Regions from separate parts of the Brevibacillus sp. FIR094 genome, predicted to be linked through region 1. Evidence: predicted binding sites of a transcription regulator. Region 1 holds the regulator's gene; each other region holds the start of a gene.
The links. Region 1 encodes Rex, which represses fermentation and respiration genes when NADH is low (regulators of the CRP and FNR family bind a similar motif). Its sites were predicted from a motif close to TTGTGAAATATTTCACAA; they were not measured.
Positions count from the first base shown of each region.

Region 2: ACQ5DJ_RS09495 (cytochrome ubiquinol oxidase subunit I) is a predicted target of Rex. The motif match lies at 2,847-2,864, and genes of this name have one in related genera.
Region 3: ACQ5DJ_RS12975 (DUF1641 domain-containing protein) is a predicted target of Rex. The motif match lies at 1,775-1,792, and genes of this name have one in related genera.

Region 1 covers NZ_JBEAES010000002.1:69,920-75,463, reverse strand. Annotated here, with positions in the region: partial or broken gene dinG (ATP-dependent DNA helicase DinG) at 1-1,431, shown strand, start outside; gene ACQ5DJ_RS01530 (ComEC/Rec2 family competence protein) at 1,473-2,378, shown strand; gene ACQ5DJ_RS01525 (redox-sensing transcriptional repressor Rex) at 2,394-3,017, shown strand; gene ACQ5DJ_RS01520 (amidohydrolase) at 3,034-4,338, shown strand; gene ACQ5DJ_RS01515 (hypothetical protein) at 4,402-4,581, opposite strand; gene ACQ5DJ_RS01510 (hypothetical protein) at 4,715-5,419, shown strand; gene ACQ5DJ_RS01505 (DUF5590 domain-containing protein) at 5,449-5,544, shown strand, end outside.
Region 2 covers NZ_JBEAES010000009.1:20,401-25,944, reverse strand. Annotated here, with positions in the region: gene ACQ5DJ_RS09510 (pentapeptide repeat-containing protein) at 1-821, shown strand, start outside; gene ACQ5DJ_RS09505 (sigma-70 family RNA polymerase sigma factor) at 1,170-1,754, shown strand; gene ACQ5DJ_RS09500 (hypothetical protein) at 1,744-2,499, shown strand; gene ACQ5DJ_RS09495 (cytochrome ubiquinol oxidase subunit I) at 2,968-4,383, shown strand; gene cydB (cytochrome d ubiquinol oxidase subunit II) at 4,373-5,386, shown strand; gene cydD (thiol reductant ABC exporter subunit CydD) at 5,386-5,544, shown strand, end outside.
Region 3 covers NZ_JBEAES010000012.1:101,374-106,917, forward strand. Annotated here, with positions in the region: gene ACQ5DJ_RS12970 (NAD(P)/FAD-dependent oxidoreductase) at 1-1,122, opposite strand, end outside; gene ACQ5DJ_RS12975 (DUF1641 domain-containing protein) at 1,165-1,620, opposite strand; gene ACQ5DJ_RS12980 (PilZ domain-containing protein) at 1,911-2,576, opposite strand; gene obgE (GTPase ObgE) at 2,585-3,862, opposite strand; gene ACQ5DJ_RS12990 (sporulation initiation phosphotransferase B) at 3,876-4,460, opposite strand; gene rpmA (50S ribosomal protein L27) at 4,569-4,862, opposite strand; gene ACQ5DJ_RS13000 (ribosomal-processing cysteine protease Prp) at 4,870-5,220, opposite strand; gene rplU (50S ribosomal protein L21) at 5,234-5,544, opposite strand, start outside.

The sequences.
Region 1 (5,544 bases):
CACACAGCATTTAGGCAAGCAGTTTTCAACCACGCAGCTTCTTTTCTTGTTAGATCGTGCATCGGTTGAAGAGGGTGGGCAATTGCCCGCTTCGCAGAAGAGCTGCAAAGCTGGATGCCTGCGGTACAAGAAGATGTCGCCACAAAACTTCCTGAGCTGAGAAAACAGTCCGCTGCCTTACGTGAGAAAGCGCAGCAATGGACACAGCTCTTGTATGCATGGGCATCAGACCGTGCGGAGGAGACGACGGATGCCGGACGTGAGACAGTACGTTACCGGACCGAATCGTTTGTAGGCAAACACGAGAAGATACGCAAAGTGACCAAAAAGCTGATTGAAGGGATGACCGCATACGCAGCGGGAATCGAGCAGCTTTTACGAACGACTCCGCAAGAGGAAAAGCCTACTTTTGCGGTACGCAGTCTACTGACAGATTTATTCGGTCTCATCAAAGACTGGCAAAACACTGTGGAGCTGCTTCACTTCTTTTTGCTTGAGCAAGATGCCGAGTATGTATATTGGATGGAAGTAGAGTCCCGTACAGCTCGCAAGCAGGTCCATTTGTCAGCAGCGCTCTTGAAGGTTGCCGACTCACTGGCAGAACCACTTTTTGCGCAGAAGCGGAGTCTGATCTTGACCTCAGCCACTCTGACGGTCAAAAACAGCTTCTCCTACATCAAAAGCCAGTTTGGTCTCGACCAACTGCCCGAAGAACGAGTGCGTACCTTGTCACTGCCATCGCCGTTTCATTATGAAGAGCAGGGGTTACTGTTGATTCCATCTGATTTCCCCGCACCAGGCAAAGAGAGTGATCATACGTATGTGGAGGCGGTCATTCAAGGGTGTGTTGATGTCGTATTGGCTTCGAAAGGAAGGACGCTGATTCTATTCACCTCCCACTCGATGCTTCGACTTGTTTACCAAGCAATGAAGGAACGCCTTGCGGAGGCCCCAGAACCGTATACGTTATTCGGTCATGGGATTGATAGCAACAATCGGAGCAAGTTGGTGCGTCTGTTCCGAAGCATGGAGAGAAGTGTCCTGCTTGGGACGAGCAGCTTCTGGGAAGGCGTGGATATCCAAGGGGAATGGCTGAGTAGTTTAGTCATTGTTCGCCTCCCGTTTGCACCGCCGAATCATCCTGTCTATCAAGGAAGGGCAGAGCTTTTGAAGGCAGAAGGAAAAAATGCTTTTATGTCCTTGTCTCTTCCACAAGCTGTTCTGCAATTTAAACAAGGGGTAGGTCGATTAATTCGCCACCACTTGGATCGAGGGGTCGTGATCGTTCTTGATACGCGTGTGGTTGAGTCGAGATATGGACGCTCATTCCTTCAATCTTTGCCGCCATTTGAGATCGAAAGTGGTCCATGGCCAACGCTTCGAGAGCGTATAGAGCCATTCCTTAGTATGCAATCCCTGTCAGATTCATAAAATGAAGCAATAGTCTCATAGGGATTAAGGTGATAAAATAAATGTTATGGAAAAAAGAGTGGCGTTGGTGGATTGTAGTTCTTAGTGCGATTTTCCTTTGCGGATGCTCGATTGATAGCCATTTGTATGTACAAGAAGCAGCAGTGAAGATAGATGACCCATTTGAAACAGAGACAGAACAGGAATTTTCGGGTCTCATTATCACCTACTTGGCACTTCCACATGGTGAGAGTACGCTTTTGAGAATGCCAGGCGGCAAAACGATGCTGATTGATACGGGTACGGCAGATGATTGGCCCGTTCTCTCGGCACGCTTGGCAGAGCTCAAGATCACACGGCTCGACTATGTAGTGTTGACGAACGACCAGCCCGAGCATATGGGAGGCTACGCTTCATTGAGCCAGCAAGTGCTTGTTGATGCCGTCATTTTGCCCAAGCTGATCGCATCATCGCTTCGCCATGTCGTGCTGCTTCGCTCCAACCAAAAGCAGATGGAAGCAGAGCAAGGACAAGTACTCACTCTTGACCAAGAAATCTCCATGGAAGTTTTGCTCCCGGATGAACCGTTATTTTTATCGCCTCAGAACAATTCCCTCGTTTTTCGATTGACGCACGGTCAATTACGATTTTTATTTATGAGCGCCGTGAATGAAAAAGCAGAAGAGCGACTGTTGGAACGGCAAAATGACAGACTGAAGGCGGAAGTGCTAAAGGTAGCGGGTCAGGGGAGCAATCAAGGATCTTCGCAACCATTTCTGACGAAAGTCGATCCACAGGTCGCCATTATTCAGACAGGTGGATCGCGGGATCAAATGAAAGACGGCCAGGCAGAAGTCATGGAGCGCTTGGGTGAGTCATGGGCCGAGACATACGTTACCAGCCACGACGGTTCCATTACCATTTTATCGAACGGAAAAGAATATCGGATTTTGAAGCAAAAGAATTAAGGGGGAAGACCGAACGTGGCAAAACACGAAAAGATTTCAGAAGCGGTCGTCCGTCGTTTGCCGATTTATCTGCGTTACCTCAGTTATTTGCAACAGGTTGAGGTGACCACCGTTTCCTCCCAACAGATGGGTAAGAATCTTGATGTGAATCCTGCCCAAATCAGAAAAGATCTTGCAGCTTTTGGTGATTTTGGAAAAAAGGGAATCGGCTATGATGTCGATTATCTGGTGGAAAAAATCCGTGAAATTCTGAAGCTAACGGATGAAATCCGTGTCGCTTTGGTCGGAGCTGGGCATTTGGGCCATGCTATTAGTAACTACAACGCTTATTTGAAAGATAACATGCGGATTGCGGCCATCTTTGACAATAATCCAGAGAAGCAGGGCAAAAAAGTCGCAGGTATATCGATTCAGCCTTTATCAGAGCTGGAAGAAACGGTCGTCGACAAGCAAATCAAGCTGGCGATTATTACGGTACCGGCACCTGCAGCGCAATCCGTATGTGATCAGTTGACTCAAGCGGGTATCAGGGGGATCTTGAATTTTGCCCCTACGACGATTCGCGCAGGAAAAGATGTTCGCATTCACTATGCGGATGTGACGTCCAACCTGCAAAGCTTGGCCTACTATTTGACGTAAGAATGGAGTGTTTACTATGAAAAAGACGATCCTCATTCACGCAACAGTTATTACGGTTAACGATACGAATGAAGTCATTTACGATGGTGCCGTAGCATTCGAAGGCAACAAGATTACGTATGTGGGCCCAACTCCTGAGGACCTGTCGGAAGCGGGATACGATGAAGTCATCGATCAAAAAGGTGATTACATACTGCCTGGCTTAATCAACACGCATGGACATGCTGGTATGTCCCTCCTACGTGGTTATGCAGATGATTTGCCACTGCAACAATGGCTGGAAGACAAAATGTGGCCATTGGAGGCACAATTCACGGGAGACACAGTAAAATGGGGTACCCAGCTCTCACTTATCGAGATGATTCGTACCGGTACCACTACATTTGTGGATATGTATGATCACATGGATGTCGTGGCGAAGGAAGTCGATGCTGCTGGAATGCGCGCTCGCCTTTGCCGAGGGATGATTGGTCTGTGCTCCGAAGAAGAACGTCAAACAAAGCTCAAAGACGCGACTCTTTTTGCAAAAGAATGGCATAATCAGGCGGACGGACGTATTACCGTCATGATGGCACCGCATGCGCCGTACACCTGCTCGCCAGAATTTATTACCCAAATTATCGAAAAAGCTGATGAGCTTTCCTTGCCGCTTCATATCCATATGTCTGAAACAGCTTGGGAAGTCGGTCAAAACGAGAAGGACTACGGGCTTCGTCCAGTTGCTCATTTGGAAAAACTGGGAATGTTCAATCGCCCAACACTCGTCGCGCACGCTGTTCACTTAACGGATGAAGAAATCGACATTTTGGCAAAATACAATGTGAGAGTTTCTCATAATGTAGTGAGCAACCTGAAGCTGGCTAGTGGTGTTGCGCCAGTTCCGAAAATGTTGGCAAAAGGTGTAAGCGTGTCACTGGGTACCGACAGCTCGGCGAGCAACAACAATTTGAATTTATTTGAGGAATTGAAACTCGCTGCGATATTGCACAAAGGTGTGAATAACGATCCAGTAGCGGTTCCAGCAGAGGAAGCACTTCGCATGGCTACTCGTTATGGCGCAGAAGGGGTATTCCAAGAGGAAACACTCGGAAGCATTGAAGTAGGCAAGCAAGCTGACTTGATCGTTCTGGATAGCCACCAAGCCCATTTCCACCCGGCACACCAACCGATTTCACACGTGGTATACGCAGCAAATGGACGAGATGTGAAAGATACGATTGTAGCGGGTAAATTCTTGATGCGTAATCATAAACTGTTGACCATCGATGAGGAGCGCGCGATTTATGAAGCAAACCGCGTATTCCAAACGCTAAAACGGTAAAAGGCTCCTGTCAGGTGGGGGACAGGAGTAAGGCAGTGCAGGTGTAGGTAGGGGAATTGGATACTACGACGTTCCGTTGTTCATTTTTGCCACAGCTTTTGTCAGGAGATGATGGCGAAAATGAAGAGTGGGTGTGTGCGACCATTGACGCAAGGGAGACGACAATCCTGCCCAGGAGACGCGGTATTCCTGTAACAGAAACCCAAGTATGTCAGGAGATGTGGTTTGTTGCGAAGATGTCACGCGCTCACCTCCTCGGGGTGTATATGTAGTATGACCGCCCGACCTTAAGCTATGATTAGCAACTTTTCCGTGTCGTTCTAAAACCTTCCCGTATAGCATAGGCTAAAGACAAAAATGGGACAGGGGGAACGACATGTACATCCGGCCCAAAATGCTGTGGTGGCTCATTCCTATCCTACTCGGTCTATTTCTCCTAGGGATTGTATTGGGGACAGTAAGTCGATCAGCCAATACTGACAGCACTGATACTGCGTCTACGGTCAGACAAACAGCAGGAACGGAGCAGACAGCGACGACGGTAGCGGAGCTTTTGGAGCAGATCACGAAGGACGAGGAACGCTCATTTCTGGTATACATGCAGGATCAGACCTTGCATGGGCGATATCAAAATGAGCAATTTCAGCTCACAGGAGAAATCGGTGGCCACCAGCTTGAAATAGCCAGAAAAGATGGGCAACCAGTATCGGTGCGAATTGATGGACAGATACAGGATCATGCTGCACTGCCGTATGCGATGTTCACCCCGCATGAGCACGCAGTATTGCTCAAGGGAGTTTTGCAATCGGTTAGTCCTGAACACCTTGAAGATACTACAGGGCAAGGATGGAGTGGATATCGGATAGCGGTTCCACCAAAGGAAGTCTCTTCGTTATTATCGATGTGGTTAGGTCCATCCTTCCCTATTCAGGATTTGACTTCGAACGTAACGAACGGAATGAAAGTCAATTACCAACTATGGTACGAGTCAACTACGGGGCAGCTTCGCCAACTGGAGCTGGATTTGCAAATACAAACGGCAGTTGGAGTGAAGAGAGACCAGCTTCGATTCCGATTGTAATGTCAGCCACGTAAAGGAGTTACTTTGCTGTGTTAGTACGAATTATCCTATCAATCGTAGCCGTTATAATACTTACGGGAGCTGGGTTCGCCTATCACCTGACGGCTTCTGTAGCAGGAGAGCGC
Region 2 (5,544 bases), on a different contig from region 1:
TTCAAGGTGACTGTGAAAGCTGCTTTGGCTTGTGCTGTGTGGCATTGCCTTTTGCTGCTTCCTCTGATTTTGGCATCAATAAAGACGCGGGCAAGCCCTGTAGTAACTTACAGGCAGACTTCCGGTGTGATGTTCACACAAAGCTGAGGAAGATAGGCTTTCGCGGTTGTACTGTCTACGATTGTTTTGGAGCTGGCCAAAAGGTGTCTCAAGTCACTTATGGCGGCCAAGATTGGCGTGCAGTACCAGGATCAGCAAAGCAAATGTACGAAGTATTTCCGATCATGTGGCAGCTTCATGAGCTGCTCTGGTATATAACGGATGCGTTGACCAAGCAAGCTGCCGAATCTCTCCATCCGGCATTGAAGGAGGCGTTGGAGGAGACACAGCGCCTGACGGATCACAGTCCTGAGGACATCCTAAAGCTGGACGTTACTCTGCATCGAGCAAAAGTGAACGAACTATTGTTGCAGACAAGTGAACTGGTACGTAAGGACGCAGTTGCCAAGTACAAAGGGGGCAAGCAAGGAAAAAACTATGGCCGGGGCGCTGATCTCATCGGTGCCAAGCTCAAAGGCGCTGATTTACGAGGAGCCCATTTGCGCGGCGCATATTTGATTGCTGCTGATCTGAGAGGAGCAGATTTGCGGGGAGCTGACCTCATTGGTGCAGATTTTCGCGATACAGATGTGAGCGGTGCGAACTTGACCGAGACGTTGTTTCTCACGCAGGTTCAGCTCAACGGGGCGAAGGGCGATGCAAGCACAAAGCTGCCCCCTTTGTTCACGCGTCCACCGCACTGGGCTATAAGCAAAGCATGAAGATGTAAAAGCAGGATGTCATTCGTTGACAACCTGCTTTTTGCTATTGTATTTGAAAAGAAGTATCTGCAAAGCATGAAGAAAAACATGGCGCTGGCGATTTCTAGGAAACCAGTCATTTGATTACCTCCAAGTCCAGATGCATTTTTACAAGTTTGGATTTGAATGCAACCCAACGATTTCGATTACTTCGACTACCGCTACCCTTTTCGGACCTTATGTCATTTCCTCCGATCTTAGAAAAATGTTGTTAATACATTTTAGCTTTTTCCGTATTAACTATCGTGAGTCTCACAACCAAACAAATTGCGCAATTTGTTCATTCCATTTAGAAGGGAGGGGGAGTAGTTGGAGATCGCCCAAGTGAACACAGGCATCTGCCAAAACGAAGAAAACGATAGGCAAACAGAAAGCATGTCGACCGAAACGTTTGCCCAAATATACGGTGCGTATTACAAGCGCGTCTACAAATATATTTGCTATCGCATCAACAATCACTATGCAGCTGAAGAAATATGTAGCCATGTGTTTGAAGTTGTTATTTCTAAATACAGCAGTTATTCACCTGCTAAATCAAACTTTGAAGTCTGGTTGTTTGCAATCGCCAGAAACGCAGTGACAGATTACTTCCGCTCACAGAAAAAAAGAATGAGTTTTTCACTAGATTCTATTCTGGATATGGTTCTGCCGAAGTCATCTCCGGAAGAAATTGTAATCAAGGGCGACAATCATCAAGCGTTATTTCAAGCTCTGGCAAAGCTGAGTGAAAAAGAACGCAATATCATCGCCATGAAATATGCGGCTGGACTAAAAAACGCGGAAATCGCAGACCTGCTTGGTGTCAGCGGTTCAAATATCGGCGTCGTGCTCTACAGATGTCTAAAAAAGCTACAAAAAGAATTGCAAAAAGGGGGTTTCCGTTATGAAGAGTAAGCATGATCTAGATGATTTTCGTGAACTCACCGACTTGCTTACTGATCTGGAGCTGGATGACACCACTCCAAAAGCCAACATATACAATCGGCTGAAATTCAAATTGGAATCAGGAAACATACAACTACATGATAGTAAAAAGGACGGGATCTATATGAAAACGAATAAATGGAAAGCTGCCACAGTTAGTGCTGTTGCTGTTGTTTGCCTTTTAGGTGCATTCTCGACTACATCGTTTGCCCAAGGAATGCTCCAGACGATCTTGGCACGCTTTCAGGTCGGGAACATGGAAATTACCCAATATGATAAAGAGCTGCCTGCTGCACAGTCCGATACCCAAGGAATCAATGAACCTATAGAACTAAAGGAACACCCACAGATGACATTGGAAGAAGCACGCGCAGCTAGCAAAATGGACTTTCCCGTACCGACATGGATGCCAGAGCATTATTCCTATTACAACACGCTCATTCAAGGCGAGGGTATGGTAGAAGTTCAGTATGAAAAAGGGGAAGAGGAAGAGTTTATTTCCTTCTTGATTTCAAAGGGTGGCGAAAACGGCATCAGCACGACAGAGGGTGTCAAGATCGAAACCATTGGCGGGAAAAAGGTATATTTCGCCAACGGAATCGTGATTTGGGAGCATGAAGGATTCACGGTTGAACTGTACCATAAGAAGGACATTGATACTGCCACCCTTGGCAACATCATCGAATCCTTGTCAACGAAATCTGCCAAAAAATAAGTGGTTGTTAGCGCATTTTTACTCGGGGCTTTGTTAACTGAATAGGGGAAAGATGGGCCCGTAAAAGGGTCCATTTTTTCTACGTACGATTACTGCTATGAGATTTTAAAAGGAAATGAACAAATTACACAATCAATAAAATAAGTAGAGGCGCATAAGTCTAGCTCAAATCAAGGAAAAATCCGAAACAGTCACAGTCTGTTAAAAATCATGTAACGAATCGGACACCCTCTAGGGTCAAAAGTCCTGCTACAATTGTACATGACCGGAAATATACAGGGTAAAACAAACAAAAAACTCTCTCACGATGATGAAGGCGCAAAGGGGGTTACAAGAGAGAGAATCATTTGTGAATTTTTTCACATATATTTGTGATATTTTTCACAAAGTCGTAATAAATGCGGGTTTCCCCACGGGTATAATTCCGGTACATAAAGGCCAAAACGCGAAGAGAAAGGGATCTTGTACATGGATATAGTGGATTTGGGACGACTTCAATTTGCGATAACAACTATCTTTCATTTTGTTTTTGTGCCGATTTCCATCGGGCTGTCATTATTAGTAGCCATTATGGAAACGATGTATGTGATAAAAAAGAATGACTTGTACAAAAAAATGGCCAAGTTTTGGGGAACCTTTTTGCTCATAAATTTTGCTGTCGGGATCGTGACAGGGATTATGCAGGAGTTCCAATTTGGGATGAACTGGTCTGATTTCTCGCGATTCGTTGGCGACGTATTTGGAACTCCGCTAGCGATTGAGGCCCTTTTAGCGTTCTTCCTCGAATCGACTTTTATTGGACTATGGGTGTTCGGTTGGGATCGTTTGTCCAAAGGTGTGCATCTCGCATGTATTTGGCTCGTATCCATAGGAACGATTCTTTCGGCTCTTTGGATTCTGGCAGCCAACTCGTTCATGCAGCAGCCAGTCGGCTTCGCAATCAATAACGGACGTGCAGAGATGGTCGATTTCTTCGCACTCCTTACCAATGGACAATTACTATATGAATTCCCGCATACCGTATTTGCGGCATTTGCGACAGGTGCCTTCTTGGTAGCAGGTATCAGTGCTTGGAAGCTGTTGAAAAAACAAGACGTTACATTCTTTGTGCAATCTTTCAAAATTGCGATCGTGGTAGCATTGATTTCCTCGCTTGCTATTGCTCAATTTGGTCATGGTCAGGCACAGTATTTGGTTGCTACCCAACCGATGAAAATGGCTGCGAGTGAAGGACTGTGGGAAACAAGCTCAGACCCAGCTCCTTGGACGGTTTTTGCAACGATTGATCCAGAAAAACAAGAAAACGGTTTTGAGATAAAAATTCCTTATTTGCTTAGCGTTCTGACGTACAACTCACTTTCAGGTTCTGTACCGGGCATGTTGGAATTGCAGGCAGAGTATGAGAAAACCTACGGTCCAGGAAACTACATTCCACCAGTTCGGACGACCTTCTGGAGCTTCCGCATCATGGTAGCGGGCGGAAGTGCAATGATTTTGTTGGCTTTGTACGGGGCATATCTGACCTTCCGCAAAAAGCTGGAACAGCCAAACAAGCGGTTCATGCAGTTGATGGTTGCGGGTATCTCACTACCGTTCATCGCAAACTCAGCTGGGTGGATTATGACGGAGGTAGGGCGTCAGCCGTGGACGGTATTCGGGCTACTACGTGTGGAAGATTCGGTTTCGCCAAGCATTAGCACAGGAGAGGTATGGTTCTCTCTCATCGCCTTCACGACGATTTATCTCATCCTGCTTTGCCTCTTGGCTTATCTGTTTGCTCGTGTAGCCAAAAAAGGACCGGATATGGATAGTCATGAGGAAGTAGAGGATTTACAGCTTCAGGATCCATTTGATCGTGTAAGGAGTGAACGTTATGGAGCTTAATGAACTGTGGTTCCTGCTCATTGCCGTTCTGTTTACCGGATTTTTCTTTCTCGAAGGCTTTGACTTTGGTGTTGGCATGGCGACGCGCCTGCTATCACGAAATGATTTGCAAACTCGGGTTTTGATCAATACGATTGGTCCGTTCTGGGATGCCAATGAAGTTTGGCTGATTACAGCGGCTGGTGCGATGTTCGCAGCGTTTCCGGAGTGGTATTCCACGATGTTTAGCGGGTATTATCTCGTGCTTACGCTGATTCTGCTTGCGTTGATTGGACGCGGGGTAGCATTTGAATTTAGAGGCAAAGAGAAAGGTGAGGCTTGGAAAAAGACGTGGGACGCAGCGATTCTGATTGGAAGCTTTGTACCGCCGATGTTGTTCGGTATGATCTTTGCCAGCCTGGTGAAAGGTGTGCCGATTGATCAGAATATGGAAATGACTGCTGGGCTCTCAGACATTGTGAATGGGTACTCGTTGTGGGCAGGAGTGACAGTTACAGGACTATGCTTGCTGCACGGTCTGAACTTCATCTCACTGCGCACGGTAGGGGAGCTGCGTAAAAAATCACGTGTACTGGCAGCAAAGCTATTGCCGATGCAAGCGATTCTCATGGCGGTGCTTGTAGGGTGGACATTCATGGTAACCGATCTGTTTGAGCGCCAGGGTGTTTTGTTGACAGCAGCTGTACTGTTAGGTGTTATCGCTTTTGTACTGGCTCGCCACTTCTTGAGACAAGGCAGGGAAGGATGGGCTTTCGGGATGACAGGTGCGATGATTCTGTTGACGTTCGTCTCGATGTTTATCGGATTGTTCCCACGGGTGATGGTCAGCACGATTGATAGCGCGTTTGATTTGACCCTCTATAATGCAGCTTCGAGTCCATATACGTTAAAAGCAATGACCATTGTTGCAGCAGTGCTTTTACCGTTTGTACTAGCCTATCAGGCTTGGAGCTACTTCGTTTTCCATAAACGAGTCACTGAAAAGGATCATTTGGAGTACTAATGGACAAGGAATTGTTCCGATTACAAGGAATCCGACCGGTTATGCTGCTGCTAGCCGGTCTTTCCCTCCTACAAAGTGTGGCGATTATCGGTCAGGCACTGCTTTTGGCGAAGTCGATCGCGATCTTGTTTGAAGGCCAAGCGGTTCAAATGGCGTAT
Region 3 (5,544 bases), on a different contig from region 1:
TTCTTTCATCAAGGTTGCAGGCAGACCCTTCAGCTTCAGTTGGCTTGCACCGATTGTTCCGATCGCGTCTTTACGGCCCAGGCTTCCCAGTGTACCAGAGAATACTGGTTTGAAGGTATCCATTTTAGTGCCGTTGAAGTGTGCGAAAAGATTGTGACCTACTACTTCGCCCATTTGCCATGCCAGTTGCGCAGTCGGAGGGAATGGACGACCTTCTGGTCCCATTACGACCGCACTGTCACCTGCAAGGAATACATCAGGGTGAGAAGTGGATTGCATGAATTCTGTAACAGTTGCACGCCCGCGGTTTACTTCCACGCCGCACTCAGCCACTACGCGATTTCCTTGTACGCCACCTGTCCATACCATTGTCTTGGTTTCAATGGTACCCCCATCTTTCAGGCAAACTGTGGTTTCTTTCATTTCCGTTACAGGTACGCCTGTCAGGAACTGAACGCCGCGTTTTTCCAAGCTCGTTTTCGCACGCTCAACCAGGTCAGGAGCAAAACCAGCCAAAATGGATGGACCTGCTTCTACGCAGTAGATGGATACATCTGCAAAGTCTACGCCGTGCTTGTGGCACAGATTTGGCAACATATCAGCGAATTCCCCAACCAGCTCGATACCTGTCAGACCACCACCACCTACAACGAAGGTAGCATCTGCTTTATTTTTGCTCGTCTTGTATTCAATCACGCGCTCTTCGAGGTGTGCACGCAGACGATTCGCTTCTTCTACAGACTTCAGTGTAAAGCTGTACTCTTGTAGACCTGGGATTCCGAAGAATGCGGTTTCACTTCCCAGCGCAATCACCAAAGCATCGTATTTGATGGACTCACCGCTTCCCAGTGTTACACGTTGGGAATCGAGACCAATATTTTCTACCGTGTCTACTACGAGGTTAATCTCTTTGCCACGCAGCAATCTTTCCAGAGGGAGCGCCACGTTTTGTTCCGACAGGTTTCCTACTGCCAAGCGGTGCAGTTCTGTAATGATTTGGTGAGTAGGAAAACGGTTTACCACCGTGATCGACGCTTCTTCAGCCGTCATGTATTTACGTGCAGTCAATGCGCTGAGCAAACCGCCATAACCGCCGCCTAGAATCAGAATATGCTTCGCCATGCCCAATCCTCCGTCCTTGTCTTACATTCCATAAAAAAAATACTAGCGTTTTTGTTGTTGACGTTCTGCTGATACTTCCAGAAATGCTTGTGCGAAACGCAAAGTTTTTTGTACTTGCGGATCCTTGAGCATTTTGAGAATACCGAACAAACCGATAGTAGACTCTTCAACATGAACACGGTCATTGGCTTCGATGGCTGCTTGCGCAATACCTTTTGCTTTATCAGAGATCGGTTTTACGAACTCTTCCATTCCGCCTTTGATGTCGTCGATCAACACATGATCATTTGCTACTGTTTGTACCAAATCATATGTTTTGGTCAAAAGAGTTGTCAATTCTGCCAATTTAGGCAGGTTCGCCACCAATACGTTAAGTGACTCTTGGATTTCTGGTTTCATCAACTGATCGAGTACATCTTGTTGCTGCGCTGGTGCCAGAGTTGCAGTGCTTGCTACTTCAGCAGCAGCTTGAGCTTGTTGCGTAGTTGTTTGAGACATAAAAAAAACGTCCTCCTTTGCTTTGGAATAGAGGCCTTTCATTCTCGATGCCTGTTCATACGAGTAACGGCCGCTATTCTCCCTGAAAATCCGGTAAAAAATTGCTTGTAACATTTTTCACAAAGTAAAGCAGACAACGGATTCGAATAATAAAAAGTGAATGATTTCACAAGTATTTATTCAGGAAAGCGTACACAACAAATCATGAAGTGAACAGGCTCGATGTAGAACTCTATGTACTCTACTATATACCTTCTTCACAGGAACATCAAAGGAAAAAAACCGCTTCCTTAGGAAGAAGCGGTAGTTGAGAGCTTTTTATAGTAATCTTTGATGAGTTCATGGTGCTTTTCATTGATATCCGTAAAGATTAATTCAATGATCGATTGCTTGTCTTGGAACGTTTTTTCCACGATTTTCGCCATCATGACGATCTCCTGCGCTTGCTTCGGTATCTTGAAAGACAAGTGGAGAAAATCGCCCTTCGACACATAACCGTCCGTTCCCAAAACAAGACGGGTTGGAGAGAATTTCAGCAACACTGCCTCGCCTTTCTCTTCGATCGGTCTAGCTCCCATCACCTTGTAAGGGACAGAAATACCGAGATCTGGAGAGATGGGATCCTGCTTGCGTTTTTGTGTTATTTCTACCCCTATACTAATCGGAATCATCCCTAAAAGCTTGATCGGCCATAGCGTTTGCTCCGAAACTACTTCCAAATCAATGGTATTCACTGCCGCATCCGTTTCCCAACGAATGCGTACAGTTGATCCGAGAAGCTCTGCTTTCGTTTCAGGCTTCATCTCGTAGGAAACTACGAGATAGCTGCCCTTTGCATGTTCAACCATAACTTGGACAGGTGTCTTCACCTGCTTGGAGATGATTAGCGGTAGAATCGCACCGCGTTGGAGTCGTTTATCCCCCATAAACGGGTTCAGTGATGGGACATCAATCATGGTTTTTGTCACTCCACAAAGTCAAACTCTAATTTGCCGATCCGAACGGTATCCCCGTCTTTTGCTCCCAACTTGCGCAGAGCATCATCTACACCCATAAAGCGCATTTGTCTTGCAAAACGCTGGGCTGCATCATAGCTGGTCAGATTGGTCATGCGTACGAGCTTCTCGATCTTTTCACCGCTGATAACAAATACTTCGTTATCACGCGTAATCTCGAATTCCTCTGGTTCTTTTTCTGCTCGGAACACCACGCGCTCTTCCACTTCCGCAACTTCCTCGACAGCAGGCTTGTCCGGAATCGTCGCCAAGGCATCCCCGATCGCATACATCAATTCTTGTACGCCTTGACGGGTTGCAGCAGAGATCTCGTACACCTTCGCATCTGGAACCTTTTCCTTGAAAATACGCAGGTTTTCCGCTGCTTCTGGCAGTTCCATTTTGTTCGCGACTACAATTTGCGGACGATCTTCGAGCTTCAGGTTATACATAGTCAGCTCTCGGTTGATCTGCAAATAATCCTCGTATGGATCGCGTCCATCTACCGCTGCCATGTCAATCACATGAACGATCAAGCGCGTACGCTCCACGTGACGCAGGAATTGGTGACCAAGACCCACACCTTCATGCGCGCCTTCAATCAATCCTGGCAAGTCAGCCATTACGAAGCTCTGCTCACCTAAGTCCACAACACCCAAATTCGGTGTCAGCGTCGTAAAGTGGTACGCCGCAATTTTTGGCTTCGCCGCTGTTACACTAGACAGCAAGGTGGATTTTCCTACACTCGGATAACCAACCAAGCCCACATCTGCAATAAGCTTGAGCTCCATGACAATGTAACGCTCTTGACCTGGTTCTCCGTTCTCTGAGATATGTGGGGCTGGATTCGAAGAGTTGGCAAAACGAGTATTGCCTCGTCCACCACGTCCGCCTTTTACGATCACAGCACGTTGACCCTGCTCCACGAGATCGACAATCACTTCTTTGGTATCATCATCAATGACAGTTGTTCCTGGTGGCACGCGCACGACCATATCTTCCGCGCCTGCTCCGTGCTGAGATTTGTTGCGGCCATGCTCTCCGCGAGGTGCTTTGAAATGTCGTTGATAGCGGAAATCTACCAGTGTACGCAGACCTTCGTCCACAACAAACACGACATCTCCACCTTGACCGCCATCTCCACCCGCTGGACCTCCCAGCGGTACGTACTTCTCCCGGCGAAAGGAGACAGCTCCGTTACCACCGTCCCCGCCTTTTACATATACTTTTACCTGATCGACAAACATGGTGTCACCTCTTTCATTCCGCGAATGGGACCACCAATTTCAGGACCCATTCTTCTTCCGTATGTATCCACTCGGTGACCTCCACCGTACTCTGTTCGCTTTTACGTATCAGCTTTTCCAATTCTTCCATTCCGGATGCACGAAGTACACCGGCCAGGTCAAAACGAAAATGAACCCCACGCTCATCCATCTGCAAGCTTACCTGCATGCTGGCTGCTTCGTACCCGCTCTGGTCTACATGATCGTTCACTGTGCATAATATCTCTGACACCAACTGGAACAAGTCTTGCTCGTTCAAAACTACTCGCGTGAGATCCACATGATTGCACACGTCTACTTCTAAAAGCAATTCATTGTTCAGTGCGTTAAATGTCAAGAAGAAGACGGACAACAAGGAGCTATTCAATCGGGCAACCATCGATTCCTGCATCGCCATCTGTGCGATGCGCTTCAAATGGGCCTCTCCTTGTTCAGTACGGTTCAAATGCAAATAGCCGAGCAGAACCTGAACGTGGTTCAACCAGTCATGCCGCTGCCTGTTCAGAACGGTCAGCAGTTGGTCTGTCTGATGCGTAAACAGCCTCCGCTCGTCCCCCATCACATTCACCCAAGTCGATAAGAATATCTTTCCCATCTATTGTACCATAAAAAAGAGCCGGACAAAAAGAAAACCCAGCTATATCGCTGGGTTTTTCTTAACAAATATTTACGCTTCGGAAGCAACTGGCTCGATCACAACTTGTTTGCGATCACGGCCCAGACGCTTGAAACGAACAACACCATCTGCAGTTGCAAACAGAGTGTCGTCTCCGCCTTTCATTACGTTCGCACCTGGGTAAATCTTAGTTCCGCGTTGACGAACGAGAATGTTACCAGCAGTAACGAATTGCCCGTCGCCACGTTTCACGCCCAGACGTTTGGAAATGGAATCGCGACCGTTCTTTGTGGAACCTACCCCTTTTTTCGATGCGAAAAACTGAAGGTCCAAGTTAAACAGCATGTTCATATCAGACACCTCCCTGCCATTTATCATCACTAACTTTTACGTATTTGCCGTAATTCGCCTCAACTGTCAAAAGAGATATAATCATACTCTCTGCCAAAAGCTGCTGCTTCTCGTGCGCAGTCTCATCTTCCGGAGAAGAAAGACTCCACTTCAAGAAACCGCCGCCTTCTTGAGCAACATCGACTGCAGGAGTGATGCCGGTCAAAGGTTGGATAGCGTTTAATATACCAAAGCTGATGCCTGATACAGCGGAACAAACGATGTCCGCTCCATAGGCACCCGCATTGGCATGTCCGGAAATACTAATTTCATGGATACCGTGCGACCCACGTCTCACGATTACTTCAATCATGTCAAATCACCAATTAAGCGTTGATCTTTTCGATCACAACTTTAGTGAATGGTTGACGGTGACCTTGCTTGCGACGGTAGTTCTTCTTGGCTTTGTATTTGTACACGATAATCTTTGCAGATTTACCGTGTTTTTCTACTTTACCAGTTACCGTTGCACCAGCTACTGTAGGAGCTCCTGCAGTAACTTTGCCGTCTTTGCTTACGAAGAGAACTTTGTCAAAAGTAACAACGTCTCCTTCGTTGCCAGCCAATTTCTCGATGAAGAGAACTGCTCCCTCTTCAACTTTGTATTGCTTTCCACCGGTTTCGATAATTGCGTACA